Regions from separate parts of the Latilactobacillus sakei subsp. sakei DSM 20017 genome, predicted to be linked through region 3. Evidence: a T-box and tRNA genes for the amino acid it is inferred to sense, from the RefSeq annotation. Region 3 holds a T-box; the other regions hold tRNA genes.
What was found. A T-box is a leader RNA that pairs with one kind of tRNA and senses whether it is charged. The one in region 3 lies ahead of ileS (isoleucine--tRNA ligase), so its partner is inferred to be a tRNA-Ile.
Positions count from the first base shown of each region.

Region 1 (5,505 bases), 290 kb from region 3:
AGGATCTACTACCACAACGAGCAAAGAAGCATTACTGGACTAACCGTCGGATTCAAACAGGTTTTGCACCGATTGCGGAGCGATTACCGGGATGGACTAAAGCGGCAATTGAAGAATTAAACCAAAGGGGTAAATAGATGAGTGCTAAAGTAGCAGGAACAATCATGTACAAGACAAAGCAAGGTCAATATGATTTTTTAGTGCAAAAACAAGCCGATACGGATTATAAAATGTTATCAACACATAAAAATTCGGATCAAACACCATTAGCTGCAGTTTTAAATGCCATTAAAGCGACGATTAAAATTGATGTTAATGAGCTAAGATTGATTAATTTAGCTAATATTAACCTTGAAGGTGAGAATGTTTCGTTTTTTGTCTTTCAATGGAGTGAACATCCGGCCGAATTCTATGACGAACAATTGCAAATAATTGCAGAATCGGGCTATCAGTTCGCAAATCCTAGTGAAATCACGGAATTGCTTGATAAACTGGAAGTAACAGGCGTTCCACACCTAAATTAATTCGGACAATCACTGCATATCTATTCAAAAATGTCCGTTTTTATAACTTTTTACATTTTTATTCAAAAAAATGTAAATAAATGCTTGACGATATATTGGAATGTTGGTATAGTAGTCTATGTTGTCAGCGAGGCAATTGATAATCATCAAAAACGACGTCATCGAATTTAAAAGTTTTGAATATTTATTCAAAAAATATTTAAAAAAAGTTCTTGACAAGTTAGTACGAAAGATGATATATTAATTAAGCTGTTTCAACACAGTAGATCTTTGAAAACTGAACAAAGTTTTGATAAACCAAATGTGTAGGGTCGCCCTTCGGGGCACAACATATTTGCGAAGTCAATTTCGCTAGCAAATAAATTAAGTAACAAAACAAGAGCTACAAACTTTTAATCGAGAGTTTGATCCTGGCTCAGGACGAACGCTGGCGGCGTGCCTAATACATGCAAGTCGAACGCACTCTCGTTTAGATTGAAGGAGCTTGCTCCTGATTGATAAACATTTGAGTGAGTGGCGGACGGGTGAGTAACACGTGGGTAACCTGCCCTAAAGTGGGGGATAACATTTGGAAACAGATGCTAATACCGCATAAAACCTAACACCGCATGGTGTAGGGTTGAAAGATGGTTTCGGCTATCACTTTAGGATGGACCCGCGGTGCATTAGTTAGTTGGTGAGGTAAAGGCTCACCAAGACCGTGATGCATAGCCGACCTGAGAGGGTAATCGGCCACACTGGGACTGAGACACGGCCCAGACTCCTACGGGAGGCAGCAGTAGGGAATCTTCCACAATGGACGAAAGTCTGATGGAGCAACGCCGCGTGAGTGAAGAAGGTTTTCGGATCGTAAAACTCTGTTGTTGGAGAAGAATGTATCTGATAGTAACTGATCAGGTAGTGACGGTATCCAACCAGAAAGCCACGGCTAACTACGTGCCAGCAGCCGCGGTAATACGTAGGTGGCAAGCGTTGTCCGGATTTATTGGGCGTAAAGCGAGCGCAGGCGGTTTCTTAAGTCTGATGTGAAAGCCTTCGGCTCAACCGAAGAAGTGCATCGGAAACTGGGAAACTTGAGTGCAGAAGAGGACAGTGGAACTCCATGTGTAGCGGTGAAATGCGTAGATATATGGAAGAACACCAGTGGCGAAGGCGGCTGTCTGGTCTGTAACTGACGCTGAGGCTCGAAAGCATGGGTAGCAAACAGGATTAGATACCCTGGTAGTCCATGCCGTAAACGATGAGTGCTAGGTGTTGGAGGGTTTCCGCCCTTCAGTGCCGCAGCTAACGCATTAAGCACTCCGCCTGGGGAGTACGACCGCAAGGTTGAAACTCAAAGGAATTGACGGGGGCCCGCACAAGCGGTGGAGCATGTGGTTTAATTCGAAGCAACGCGAAGAACCTTACCAGGTCTTGACATCCTTTGACCACTCTAGAGATAGAGCTTTCCCTTCGGGGACAAAGTGACAGGTGGTGCATGGTTGTCGTCAGCTCGTGTCGTGAGATGTTGGGTTAAGTCCCGCAACGAGCGCAACCCTTATTACTAGTTGCCAGCATTTAGTTGGGCACTCTAGTGAGACTGCCGGTGACAAACCGGAGGAAGGTGGGGACGACGTCAAATCATCATGCCCCTTATGACCTGGGCTACACACGTGCTACAATGGATGGTACAACGAGTTGCGAGACCGCGAGGTTTAGCTAATCTCTTAAAACCATTCTCAGTTCGGATTGTAGGCTGCAACTCGCCTACATGAAGCCGGAATCGCTAGTAATCGCGGATCAGCATGCCGCGGTGAATACGTTCCCGGGCCTTGTACACACCGCCCGTCACACCATGAGAGTTTGTAACACCCAAAGCCGGTGAGGTAACCCTTCGGGGAGCCAGCCGTCTAAGGTGGGACAGATGATTAGGGTGAAGTCGTAACAAGGTAGCCGTAGGAGAACCTGCGGCTGGATCACCTCCTTTCTAAGGAATAATACGGAAAACCTTGTACATTTGCGAAATCAAAACTTTGTTTAGTTTTGAGAGGTCTACTCTCATCATTAAGGACGTTTTTGGGCCTATAGCTCAGCTGGTTAGAGCGCACGCCTGATAAGCGTGAGGTCGATGGTTCGAGTCCATTTAGGCCCATTGTACCAATTTAATAGTTTCATTATGGGGGATTAGCTCAGCTGGGAGAGCGCCTGCTTTGCACGCAGGAGGTCATCGGTTCGATCCCGTTATCCTCCATTGATGACAATAGTCATCGTAACTTTGTTCTTTGAAAACTGGATAATAAGTAATATATTAGTTTTAAAAGCCGAGAAAAACATTGCGTTTTAAAGAGTTTTTTAATAATAGAAATATGAATTAGTTCATATCGCTAAACTCAAATAATAACCCTTTACCGTAGGTAAAGATAGGTTAAGTTATAAAGGGCGCATGGTGGATGCCTTGGCACTAGGAGCCGATGAAGGACGGTACTAACACCGATATGCTTCGGGGAGCTGTAAGTAAGCTTTGATCCGGAGATTTCCGAATGGGGGAACCCAATACTTTTAATCGAGTATTATCATTAAGTGAATACATAGCTTAATGAAGGTAGACGAGGGGAACTGAAACATCTAAGTACCTTCAGGAAGAGAAAGAAAAATCGATTCCCTAAGTAGCGGCGAGCGAACGGGGAAGAGCCCAAACCAAGAAGCTTGCTTCTTGGGGTTGTAGGACAGAACTTTGGAGTTACCAAGTTAAGTTGTAATCGAATCAGCTGGGAAGCTGAGTCAAAGAGTGTGATAACCACGTAGATTAAACAACTTGACCTCCGTTCTGGATCCTGAGTACGGCGGAACACGTGAAATTCCGTCGGAATCCGGGAGGACCATCTCCCAAGGCTAAATACTCCCTAGTGACCGATAGTGAACCAGTACCGTGAGGGAAAGGTGAAAAGCACCCCGGAAGGGGAGTGAAATAGATCCTGAAACCATGTGCCTACAATTAGTCAAAGCTCGTTAATGAGTGATGGCGTGCCTTTTGTAGAATGAACCGGCGAGTTACGTTTATATGCGAGGTTAAAGTGAAAAGCTGGAGCCGTAGCGAAAGCGAGTCTGAAATGGGCGAGTGAGTATATAGATGTAGACCCGAAACCAAGTGACCTACCCATGTCCAGGTTGAAGGTGTGGTAAAACACACTGGAGGACCGAACCCACGTCAGTTGAAAATGGCGGGGATGAGGTGTGGGTAGCGGTGAAATTCCAATCGAACTTGGAGATAGCTGGTTCTCTCCGAAATAGCTTTAGGGCTAGCCTCGGAATATTGGATCATGGAGGTAGAGCACTGTTTGGACTAGGGGCCCGTCATGGGTTACTGAATTCAGATAAACTCCGAATACCATTGATTTAGTTCCGGGAGTCAGACTGCGAGTGATAAGATCCGTAGTCGAAAGGGAAACAGCCCAGATCACCAGTTAAGGTCCCAAAATTTATGTTAAGTGGAAAAGGATGTGGCGGTGCACAGACAACTAGGATGTTGGCTCAGAAGCAGCCACCATTTAAAGAGTGCGTAATAGCTCACTAGTCGAGTGCCGCTGCGCCGAAAATGTACCGGGGCTAAACATAATACCGAAACTGTGGGTGGACACGTAAGTGTCCGCGGTAGGAGAGCGTTCTAAGGGCGATGAAGCTAGATCGTAAGGACTAGTGGAGCGCTTAGAAGTGAGAATGCCGGCATGAGTAGCGAAAGATCAGTGAGAATCTGATCCACCGTATGACTAAGGTTTCCTGGGGAAGGCTCGTCCTCCCAGGGTTAGTCGGGACCTAAGGCGAGGCCGAGAGGCGTAGTCGATGGATAACAGGTTGATATTCCTGTACTAGTTTATTTTGTTTGAATGATGGAGGGACGCAGGAAGCTAAGGAATGCACACGACTGGAAATGTGTGTCCAAGCAATAAGTCTTGAGTTGAGTGAAATGCTTGATTCTTTAAGGACAAGTTGTGATGGGGAGCGAAATTAAGTAGCGAAGTTCCTGATGTTACACTGCCAAGAAAAGCTTCTAGTGAGAAATAAACTACCCGTACCGTAAACCGACACAGGTGGTCGAGGAGAATATCCTAAGGTGAGCGAGTGAACTCTCGTTAAGGAACTCGGCAAAATGACCCCGTAACTTCGGGAGAAGGGGTGCTGACCGTCAGGTCAGCCGCAGTGAATAGGCCCAAACAACTGTTTATCAAAAACACAGGTCTCTGCAAAATCGTAAGATGACGTATAGGGGCTGACGCCTGCCCGGTGCTGGAAGGTTAAGAGGATGAGTTAGCGCAAGCGAAGCCCAGAATTGAAGCCCCAGTAAACGGCGGCCGTAACTATAACGGTCCTAAGGTAGCGAAATTCCTTGTCGGGTAAGTTCCGACCCGCACGAAAGGCGTAATGATTTGGGCACTGTCTCAACGAGAGACTCGGTGAAATTATAATACCCGTGAAGATGCGGGTTACCCGCGACAGGACGGAAAGACCCCATGGAGCTTTACTGTAGCTTGATATTGAGTGTTTGTACAGTTTGTACAGGATAGGTAGGAGCCGTAGAAATCGGAACGCTAGTTTCGATTGAGGCGTTGGTGGGATACTACCCTAACTGTATGACCACTCTAACCCGCGCCACTTAGCGTGGCGGGAGACAGTGTCAGGTGGGCAGTTTGACTGGGGCGGTCGCCTCCTAAAGTGTAACGGAGGCGCTCAAAGGTTCTCTCAGAATGGTTGGAAATCATTCGTAGAGTGTAAAGGTATAAGAGAGCTTGACTGTGAGATTGACAAATCGAGCAGGGACGAAAGTCGGACTTAGTGATCCGGTGGTTCCGTATGGAAGGGCCATCGCTCAACGGATAAAAGCTACCCTGGGGATAACAGGCTTATCTCCCCCAAGAGTCCACATCGACGGGGAGGTTTGGCACCTCGATGTCGGCTCATCGCATCCTGGGGCTGTAGTCGGTCCCAAGGGTTGGGCTGTTCGCCC
Region 1 is NZ_AP017929.1:28,846-34,350, reverse strand. Features, by position in the region: gene LEUCM_RS00305 (CvfD/Ygs/GSP13 family RNA-binding post-transcriptional regulator) at 1-137, shown strand, start outside; gene LEUCM_RS00300 (hypothetical protein) at 138-524, shown strand; rRNA gene LEUCM_RS00295 (16S ribosomal RNA) at 917-2,490, shown strand; tRNA gene LEUCM_RS00290 (tRNA-Ile) at 2,582-2,655, shown strand; tRNA gene LEUCM_RS00285 (tRNA-Ala) at 2,682-2,754, shown strand; rRNA gene LEUCM_RS00280 (23S ribosomal RNA) at 2,927-5,505, shown strand, end outside.
Region 1: it encodes a tRNA-Ile, which carries the amino acid that the T-box ahead of ileS (isoleucine--tRNA ligase) is inferred to sense. The anticodon was not compared.

Region 2 (5,505 bases), 940 kb from region 3:
TTCGTTCTCTCAAAACTGCATAATAAGTAATATTTTCATTTCAAAAGCCTAACATTGCACCTTTGGTTAAGTCCTCGACCGATTAGTACTAGTCCGCTCCATACATCGCTGTACTTCCACTCCTAGCCTATCTACCTGATCATCTTTCAGGGGTCTTACTTCCATAAAGGAATGGGAAATCTCATCTCGAGGGGGGCTTCACACTTAGATGCTTTCAGCGTTTATCCCTGCCATACATAGCTACCCAGCGATGCGCCTGGCGGCACAACTGGTACACCAGAGGTATGTCCATCCCGGTCCTCTCGTACTAAGGACAGCTCCTCTCAAATTTCCTGCGCCCGCGACGGATAGGGACCGAACTGTCTCACGACGTTCTGAACCCAGCTCGCGTACCGCTTTAATGGGCGAACAGCCCAACCCTTGGGACCGACTACAGCCCCAGGATGCGATGAGCCGACATCGAGGTGCCAAACCTCCCCGTCGATGTGGACTCTTGGGGGAGATAAGCCTGTTATCCCCAGGGTAGCTTTTATCCGTTGAGCGATGGCCCTTCCATACGGAACCACCGGATCACTAAGTCCGACTTTCGTCCCTGCTCGATTTGTCAATCTCACAGTCAAGCTCTCTTATACCTTTACACTCTACGAATGATTTCCAACCATTCTGAGAGAACCTTTGAGCGCCTCCGTTACACTTTAGGAGGCGACCGCCCCAGTCAAACTGCCCACCTGACACTGTCTCCCGCCACGCTAAGTGGCGCGGGTTAGAGTGGTCATACAGTTAGGGTAGTATCCCACCAACGCCTCAATCGAAACTAGCGTTCCGATTTCTACGGCTCCTACCTATCCTGTACAAACTGTACAAACACTCAATATCAAGCTACAGTAAAGCTCCATGGGGTCTTTCCGTCCTGTCGCGGGTAACCCGCATCTTCACGGGTATTATAATTTCACCGAGTCTCTCGTTGAGACAGTGCCCAAATCATTACGCCTTTCGTGCGGGTCGGAACTTACCCGACAAGGAATTTCGCTACCTTAGGACCGTTATAGTTACGGCCGCCGTTTACTGGGGCTTCAATTCTGGGCTTCGCTTGCGCTAACTCATCCTCTTAACCTTCCAGCACCGGGCAGGCGTCAGCCCCTATACGTCATCTTACGATTTTGCAGAGACCTGTGTTTTTGATAAACAGTTGTTTGGGCCTATTCACTGCGGCTGACCTGACGGTCAGCACCCCTTCTCCCGAAGTTACGGGGTCATTTTGCCGAGTTCCTTAACGAGAGTTCACTCGCTCACCTTAGGATATTCTCCTCGACCACCTGTGTCGGTTTACGGTACGGGTAGTTTATTTCTCACTAGAAGCTTTTCTTGGCAGTGTAACATCAGGAACTTCGCTACTTAATTTCGCTCCCCATCACAACTTGTCCTTAAAGAATCAAGCATTTCACTCAACTCAAGACTTGTTGCTTGGACACACATTTCCAGTCGTGTGCATTCCTTAGCTTCCTGCGTCCCTCCATCATTCAAACAAAATAAACTAGTACAGGAATATCAACCTGTTATCCATCGACTACGCCTCTCGGCCTCGCCTTAGGTCCCGACTAACCCTGGGAGGACGAGCCTTCCCCAGGAAACCTTAGTCATACGGTGGATCAGATTCTCACTGATCTTTCGCTACTCATGCCGGCATTCTCACTTCTAAGCGCTCCACTAGTCCTTACGATCTAGCTTCGTCGCCCTTAGAACGCTCTCCTACCGCGGACACTTACGTGTCCACCCACAGTTTCGGTATTATGTTTAGCCCCGGTACATTTTCGGCGCAGCGGCACTCGACTAGTGAGCTATTACGCACTCTTTAAATGGTGGCTGCTTCTGAGCCAACATCCTAGTTGTCTGTGCACCGCCACATCCTTTTCCACTTAACATAAATTTTGGGACCTTAACTGGTGATCTGGGCTGTTTCCCTTTCGACTACGGATCTTATCACTCGCAGTCTGACTCCCGGAACTAAATCAATGGTATTCGGAGTTTATCTGAATTCAGTAACCCATGACGGGCCCCTAGTCCAAACAGTGCTCTACCTCCATGATCCAATATTCCGAGGCTAGCCCTAAAGCTATTTCGGAGAGAACCAGCTATCTCCAAGTTCGATTGGAATTTCACCGCTACCCACACCTCATCCCCGCCATTTTCAACTGACGTGGGTTCGGTCCTCCAGTGTGTTTTACCACACCTTCAACCTGGACATGGGTAGGTCACTTGGTTTCGGGTCTACATCTATATACTCACTCGCCCATTTCAGACTCGCTTTCGCTACGGCTCCAGCTTTTCACTTTAACCTCGCATATAAACGTAACTCGCCGGTTCATTCTACAAAAGGCACGCCATCACTCATTAACGAGCTTTGACTAATTGTAGGCACATGGTTTCAGGATCTATTTCACTCCCCTTCCGGGGTGCTTTTCACCTTTCCCTCACGGTACTGGTTCACTATCGGTCACTAGGGAGTATTTAGCCTTGGGAGATGGTCCTCCCGGATTCCGACGGAATTTCACGTGTTCCGCCGTACTCAGGATCCAGAACGGAGGTCAAGTTGTTTAATCTACGTGGTTATCACACTCTTTGACTCAACTTCCCAGCTGATTCGATTACAACTTAACTTGGTAACTCCAAAGTTCTGTCCTACAACCCCAAGAAGCAAGCTTCTTGGTTTGGGCTCTTCCCCGTTCGCTCGCCGCTACTTAGGGAATCGATTTTTCTTTCTCTTCCTGAAGGTACTTAGATGTTTCAGTTCCCCTCGTCTACCTTCATTAAGCTATGTATTCACTTAATGATAATACTCGATTAAAAGTATTGGGTTCCCCCATTCGGAAATCTCCGGATCAAAGCTTACTTACAGCTCCCCGAAGCATATCGGTGTTAGTACCGTCCTTCATCGGCTCCTAGTGCCAAGGCATCCACCATGCGCCCTTTATAACTTAACCTATCTTTACCTACGGTAAAGGGTTATTATTTGAGTTTAGCGATATGAACTAATTCATATTTCTATTATTAAAAAACTCTTTAAAACGCAATGTTTTTCTCGGCTTTTAAAACTAATATATTACTTATTATCCAGTTTTCAAAGAACAAAGTTACGATGACTATTGTCATCAATGGAGGATAACGGGATCGAACCGATGACCTCCTGCGTGCAAAGCAGGCGCTCTCCCAGCTGAGCTAATCCCCCATAATGAAACTATTAAATTGGTACAATGGGCCTAAATGGACTCGAACCATCGACCTCACGCTTATCAGGCGTGCGCTCTAACCAGCTGAGCTATAGGCCCAAAAACGTCCTTAATGATGAGAGTAGACCTCTCAAAACTAAACAAAGTTTTGATTTCGCAAATGTACAAGGTTTTCCGTATTATTCCTTAGAAAGGAGGTGATCCAGCCGCAGGTTCTCCTACGGCTACCTTGTTACGACTTCACCCTAATCATCTGTCCCACCTTAGACGGCTGGCTCCCCGAAGGGTTACCTCACCGGCTTTGGGTGTTACAAACTCTCATGGTGTGACGGGCGGTGTGTACAAGGCCCGGGAACGTATTCACCGCGGCATGCTGATCCGCGATTACTAGCGATTCCGGCTTCATGTAGGCGAGTTGCAGCCTACAATCCGAACTGAGAATGGTTTTAAGAGATTAGCTAAACCTCGCGGTCTCGCAACTCGTTGTACCATCCATTGTAGCACGTGTGTAGCCCAGGTCATAAGGGGCATGATGATTTGACGTCGTCCCCACCTTCCTCCGGTTTGTCACCGGCAGTCTCACTAGAGTGCCCAACTAAATGCTGGCAACTAGTAATAAGGGTTGCGCTCGTTGCGGGACTTAACCCAACATCTCACGACACGAGCTGACGACAACCATGCACCACCTGTCACTTTGTCCCCGAAGGGAAAGCTCTATCTCTAGAGTGGTCAAAGGATGTCAAGACCTGGTAAGGTTCTTCGCGTTGCTTCGAATTAAACCACATGCTCCACCGCTTGTGCGGGCCCCCGTCAATTCCTTTGAGTTTCAACCTTGCGGTCGTACTCCCCAGGCGGAGTGCTTAATGCGTTAGCTGCGGCACTGAAGGGCGGAAACCCTCCAACACCTAGCACTCATCGTTTACGGCATGGACTACCAGGGTATCTAATCCTGTTTGCTACCCATGCTTTCGAGCCTCAGCGTCAGTTACAGACCAGACAGCCGCCTTCGCCACTGGTGTTCTTCCATATATCTACGCATTTCACCGCTACACATGGAGTTCCACTGTCCTCTTCTGCACTCAAGTTTCCCAGTTTCCGATGCACTTCTTCGGTTGAGCCGAAGGCTTTCACATCAGACTTAAGAAACCGCCTGCGCTCGCTTTACGCCCAATAAATCCGGACAACGCTTGCCACCTACGTATTACCGCGGCTGCTGGCACGTAGTTAGCCGTGGCTTTCTGGTTGGATACCGTCACTACCTGATCAGTTACTATCAGATACATTCTTCTCCAACAACAGAGTTTTACGATCCGAAAACCTTCTTCACTCACGCGGCGTTGCTCCATCAGACTTTCGTCCATTGTGGAAGATTCCCTACTGCTGCCTCCCGTAGGAGTCTGGGCCGTGTCTCAGTCCCAGTGTGGCCGATTACCCTCTCAGGTCGGCTATGCATCACGGTCTTGGTGAGCCTTTACCTCACCAACTAACTAATGCACCGCGGGTCCATCCTAAAGTGATAGCCGAAACCATCTTTCAACCCTACACCATGCGGTGTTAGGTTTTATGCGGTATTAGCATCTGTTTCCAAATGTTATCCCCCACTTTAGGGCAGGTTACCCACGTGTTACTCACCCGTCCGCCACTCACTCAAATGTTTATCAATCAGGAGCAAGCTCCTTCAATCTAAACGAGAGTGCGTTCGACTTGCATGTATTAGGCACGCCGCCAGCGTTCGTCCTGAGCCAGGATCAAACTCTCGATTAAAAGTTTGTAGCTCTTGTTTTGTTACTTAATTTATTTGCTAGCGAAATTGACTTCGCAAATATGTTGTGCCCCGAAGGGCGACCCTACACATTTGGTTTATCAAAACTTTGTTCAGTTTTCAAAGGTCTACCTTATATGAATCGCCGTTACTTAAAATTTAAAATCTCATAAGCAACGCAATTAATCATATCATGCGATCAAGCTGATGTCAACTACTTTTTAAAAATAATTTTTATCAACTTTTCAATCACACGTTCATCTCTCGACAACATAGAATATCTTACCATCCTAGTGGGACAACGTCAATCACTATTTTCAATATTTTTTAAAAAACTTGAAAATAACCTTTGCCAAGCTTAAAAAAAACGTTTTAATCCACTAAAAAGCATCCCTAATTGCGCTACTGATTATCCCTTACAACACTTATAAATCGCGATTTCGCCACTATTTCAACGAATTGGTATAGGTGAAAAACGTGTTGGTCAACAAATCTCTCAAATTTGTTGACCAACAC
Region 2 is NZ_AP017929.1:678,024-683,528, reverse strand. Features, by position in the region: rRNA gene LEUCM_RS03350 (23S ribosomal RNA) at 63-2,981, opposite strand; tRNA gene LEUCM_RS03345 (tRNA-Ala) at 3,154-3,226, opposite strand; tRNA gene LEUCM_RS03340 (tRNA-Ile) at 3,253-3,326, opposite strand; rRNA gene LEUCM_RS03335 (16S ribosomal RNA) at 3,418-4,991, opposite strand.
Region 2: it encodes a tRNA-Ile, which carries the amino acid that the T-box ahead of ileS (isoleucine--tRNA ligase) is inferred to sense. The anticodon was not compared.

Region 3 (5,505 bases):
TGCAAGGAACCAAGACAACTGATGAAGTCAGTCCAACATCACGTCCGGATAATATTATTTCAATGACCGCCGCAGGCAATGCTAAGATGAATAAAATCGTACTTTGCGAACCACGTATTTACTCTGACGCTAAAAAAGTTGGTAAGCATTTACTCGAAAATAAAGCCGTTATTGTTAATTTTACGAGAATTGAGGGTGCACAAGCGTCACGCATAATTGATTTTCTGACCGGGACAGTTTTCGCAATTAATGGTGAAATTCAACGGGTCGGTGAACAAATCTTTTTATGCACGCCACCAAACTATGAAATTGACGGTAATCTATCCGATATTATCGATCAAAATGATTTTGATTCTGAGGTGAACTAAGTGCAATTTGTAATCTATTTATTAATGTTCCTAATGCAAGCCACAAGGATTTATGTGGGCATCATCTTTATTTATTGTCTATTAACTTGGATTCCAGGTGCGATGGATTCTAAATTAGGTCAGCTACTTGCGAGATTGGTTGAACCCTTCTTAGGGGTTTTTGACCGGATCATACCAGCAATTGGTGGTATTGGTTTTTCCGCCATCATTGCTGGCTTTGTCTTGTATTTAGTCGAACGTGGCTTAGGGACGATTATTCAAATCTTAGCCATGAGGTATTACTAAGATGGCTGATAACGAAGCTGTTTATCAGCACTTTAGAAAAAGTGAAGCGCCATTTGTTGCACAAGTTCTTGATTGGATTGAACAAGCAACAACTGAATACCGTGCAATATTAACGGATTTTTTAGATCCTAGACAGGCTTACATTCTACAAACCTTAATTGGTGAAAAGGGTGAGCTTAAATACCATTTCAGTGGGGGCTACAATGCTGCTGAACGACAACGTGCGTTGATTGCACCAACTTATTTTGAACCTGAGGAAGCCGATTTTGAAATCCAACTCTTTGAAATTCGTTATCCAATTAAATTTGCACAGCTTTCGCATGGTAAGATTTTAGGAACATTGGTCAACGCTGGTATTGATCGAAACGTGTTTGGTGATATCATGACGGATGGTCAACGGTGGCAATTTTTTGTCACAACTAAGATGGCTGACTATGTGGTGAATCAGATTACGAAGATTGGTAAAGTTACTGTTCACCTTGAAGAACAAGCCTATACTGAGTTGATTATCCCCAGGGATGCTTGGCAGTTTGAACAGCTATTAGTCAGTTCATTCCGACTAGATACGATTATCGCGGCAGTTTATAATATGTCACGGCAACGTGCTAAAGAGCTTGTTCAAGGTAATAAAGTGAAATTGAATTGGCAAGCCTTTGATAAGCCTGATTTTGAATTAGACTTATTAGACATTATTTCTGTCCGTGGCTATGGGCGTATTCAGCTCAAATCAATTGATGGTCAAACGCGTAAAGAAAAATACCGTGTGACACTTGGTATTCTAAGAAAATAATAGAAATGTTGAAAATGACGGAGGGATTTCAGAATGGTTTTAACACCTTTAGATATTCATAACAAAGAGTTCGGCAATAAGATGCGGGGATATAATCCTGATCAAGTTAATGACTTTTTAGACCAAGTGATTAAGGATTACGAATCAGTTTTAAATGAAAATGATGCTTTAAAAGCAGAACTAAAATCAAGTGATGAAAAGGTCACTTACTTTAACGAATTAAAAGATGCCTTGAACCAATCAATTATTGTGGCCCAAGAAGCAGCCGATAAAGTTAAAGAAAATGCTAAAAGAGAAGCTGAAATTATTCAAACTGAAACAGAAAAGAATTCTAAATCAATGTTGAATGATGCGACTGAAAAAGCCAACCACATTATTGAAGATGCAACTGAACGTGCTAAACAAATCGCCATCGAAACAGACGATTTGAAGAAACAAACACGCGTTTTCCGTCAAAGATTACAAGTGATGCTCGAATCACAATTGGAAGTTGTTAAGAGCCCCGAATGGACAGACCTATTATCTAAAGATGATTTAGCTGGTCATGAAGCATTATCTGCAGAAATTGACCTCACAGACCTTGACAGCAAGAAGCATAATCTAGTAGACTCAGAGACAGTAGTTAAACCATGGGATGATATTACGACTGATGACTTTTCTGATCAAACAACCCATACGATTGTTTTCCCTGATGATAAGTTACCAGAAGTAGCTGATGAAGAAGCACCTGAAGAACCAGTCATTAAGGCCGATACTTTAGATGATGAAATTCAATCAGAAGAAACTCATAATGGCTATGGCTATAATCCAATCGAAGAAGACGATAGCGAACCATTAACAGACAATAACAAGAATTAACAAATTAAATAACATTTAAGCGAGCCAACGACTGGTGGAAGGTTGGTAATGCTCTATTTAGTGTGTATCACCTTGTTGTTTTTCAGATGAATCAAGTAGTTTGGAACGGCCAATGCCCGTTAACGCATCTTAAGGAGGGTCTTTGACTCTCAAAATTAGGTGGTACCACGAAGATTTCGTCCTATACGGGGCGGGGTCTTTTTTTGTTTTAAAAAATTGAGGAGTGATTTAATGCGTATCAAAGAAACATTAAACTTGGGTAAGACAGCTTTCCCAATGCGAGCAGGTTTGCCTAATCGTGAAATCGATTGGCAAAAAGGTTGGGCCGATAACAACCTTTATCAACAACGGCAAAAATTAAATGAAGGTAAACCATCATTCGTACTTCATGATGGGCCTCCATTTGCTAACGGTAATATCCACATGGGTCACGCCTTAAATAAAACAAGTAAAGATATCATCGTTCGTTACAAATCAATGAACGGTTTCCGCGCACCTTTTGTCCCTGGTTGGGATACACATGGTTTGCCAATCGAACAAGCCTTGGCTAAAAAGGGTATTAAACGGAAGGAAATGAGCCTTGTTGACTACCGTAAACTTTGTTACGACTATGCCATGGAACAAGTCAACACGCAACGCCAAGATTTCAAACGCCTTGGTATTTCTGCTGATTGGGATAATCCATACATCACTTTAACAGCTGATTTCGAAGCTGAAGAAATTCGTGTCTTCGGTGAAATGGCTAAAAAAGGCTATATCTATAAAGGTAAGAAGCCCGTTTACTGGTCACCTTCATCAGAATCAACATTAGCTGAAGCTGAAATTGAATACAAAGACATCAAGTCACCATCAATGTACGTTGCGTTTAACGTTGTTGATGGTAAAGATTTATTAGATGCTGACACAAAATTCATCATCTGGACAACAACACCATGGACAATTCCTGCTAACTTAGGGATTGCTGTTAACCCAGCTTTTGATTATGTTCAAGTATTAGCTGACGGTCAAAAATACGTTGTTGCTGCAGAACGTTTGAACAAGATGACTGATCTTCTTGGTTGGGAATCAGTTGAAATCTTGAAGACTTTCAAGGGTGCTGACATGGAATTAATGACAGCCCGCCACCCATTATATGACCGTGAATCATTGGTGATCTTAGGGAACCACGTGACATTAGAAACTGGGACTGGTTTAGTGCATACGGCACCAGGTCACGGTGAAGATGATTACAACGCTGGGACAAAATATAAGTTACCAGTGCTTTCAGTCGTTGACAGCAAAGGGATTATGACTGAAGATGCCCCTGGCTTTGAAGGTGTTTATTACGACAAAGCAAACCCAATGGTGATAGAAGCGCTTGAAAAGAACGGCTCATTATTGAAACTCGACTTCTTCACGCATAGTTACCCACATGACTGGCGGACAAAGAAACCAGTTATCTTCCGAGCAACAGCACAATGGTTTGCTTCAATCGATGCGTTCAGAGATCAAATCTTGGCACAAATCGAAAAAGTTGAATTCATGCCAGAATGGGGTAAGACGCGTCTTTACAACATGATTCGTGATCGTGGCGATTGGGTTATCTCTCGTCAACGGGCATGGGGTGTGCCATTACCAATCTTCTACGCTGAAGACGGTACAGAAATCATCACACCAGAAACAATCGAACGTGTGGCACAACTCTTTGCAGAACACGGTTCAAACGTTTGGTTTGAATGGGATGCTAAAGACTTATTACCAGCTGGCTTTACACATCCTGGTAGCCCAAATGGTGAATTTACAAAAGAAAAAGATATCATGGATGTTTGGTTTGATTCAGGTTCATCACATCAAGCTGTTTTAGCTGCTCGTGATGAATTAACTTATCCAGCAGACTTAATCTTAGAAGGTTCAGATCAATATCGTGGTTGGTTTAACTCAAGTTTAATCACGAGCGTTGCGGTTGGCGAAGTGAGCCCTTATAAGGCTGTTATCTCACAAGGCTTCGTCTTAGACGGTAATGGTCGTAAGATGAGTAAATCACTTGGGAATACAATCCTACCTGAAAAGATCATTAAACAAATGGGTGCAGATATTGTCCGCCTCTGGGTAGCCTCAGTCGATGCTAGTTCAGATGTGAAAGTGACAATGGAAAACTTCCAACAAGTCAGTGAAGCTTACCGGAAGATCCGGAACACAATGCGCTTTATGATCGCTAACACAACCGACTTTGATCCTGCCAAAGACACAGTTGATTACGCAGAATTAGGCTCAGTTGATAAGTTCATGTTGGTTCGCTTAAACGCAATCATTGAAAGTTGTAAAGCTGCTTACGATGCTTACGATTTTGCCACAGTTTATAAGACAATCAATATGTTCTTAACGAACGAATTATCAGCCTTCTACTTAGACTTTGCTAAAGATGTTGTTTATATTGATGGCCAAAATGATGCGCCTCGTCGTAACATGCAAACTGTTTTCTATGCAGTAGCAGTTGCCTTGACGAAGTTATTAACACCAATCTTGCCACATACAGCTGAAGAAATCTGGAGCTACTTACATGAACCAGAAGAATTCGTTCAATTAGCTGAAATGCCAGAAGTGGCACATTTTGCCGGTGAAGAAGACTTAGTCGCTACATGGAATGCTTTCATGGGTATTCGTGACGATGTCTTAAAAGCCCTTGAAACGGCCCGGATGGACAAGGTCATCGGTAAGTCATTAGAAGCTGCCGTAACACTTTATCCAAACGAAGCCAATGCTGCTTTATTAGCTTCATTAGATGCTGACGTTAAACAATTATTGATTGTCTCACAATTAACAATTGCTGACCAAGCTGTAGAAGCCCCAGCAGAAGCCACACAATTTGACGGCGTTGCTGTTAGTGTTGCTCATGCCGAAGGTGACGTTTGTGATCGTTGTCGGATGATTAAGACCGATGTCGGTTCAGACGACAAGTTCCCAATGCTTTGTGCGCGTTGTGCTGCGATTGTCACAGCCAACTACCCAGAAGCAGTTGCTGAAGGTTTAGAAAAATAAACATGATGCTTAAAAAAGCTCAGATATACCGCGTTATTGCGGCAATCTGAGCTTTTTTTGTTCGAAAAATTTGATAACGATTACATTAATCTTAGTCTTTGTTAATGTTTAAACATGACTTATCATTTTTTTGATAAACTAGAAGAGGAAAAATTAAGAAGGGGTGGGTAAATGAGGAAAGGACAA
Region 3 is NZ_AP017929.1:1,674,251-1,679,755, reverse strand. Features, by position in the region: gene LEUCM_RS08385 (cell division protein SepF) at 1-368, shown strand, start outside; gene LEUCM_RS08380 (YggT family protein) at 369-653, shown strand; gene LEUCM_RS08375 (YlmH family RNA-binding protein) at 655-1,443, shown strand; gene LEUCM_RS08370 (DivIVA domain-containing protein) at 1,477-2,301, shown strand; T-box leader at 2,279-2,488, shown strand; gene ileS (isoleucine--tRNA ligase) at 2,533-5,319, shown strand; gene LEUCM_RS08360 (TetR/AcrR family transcriptional regulator) at 5,491-5,505, shown strand, end outside.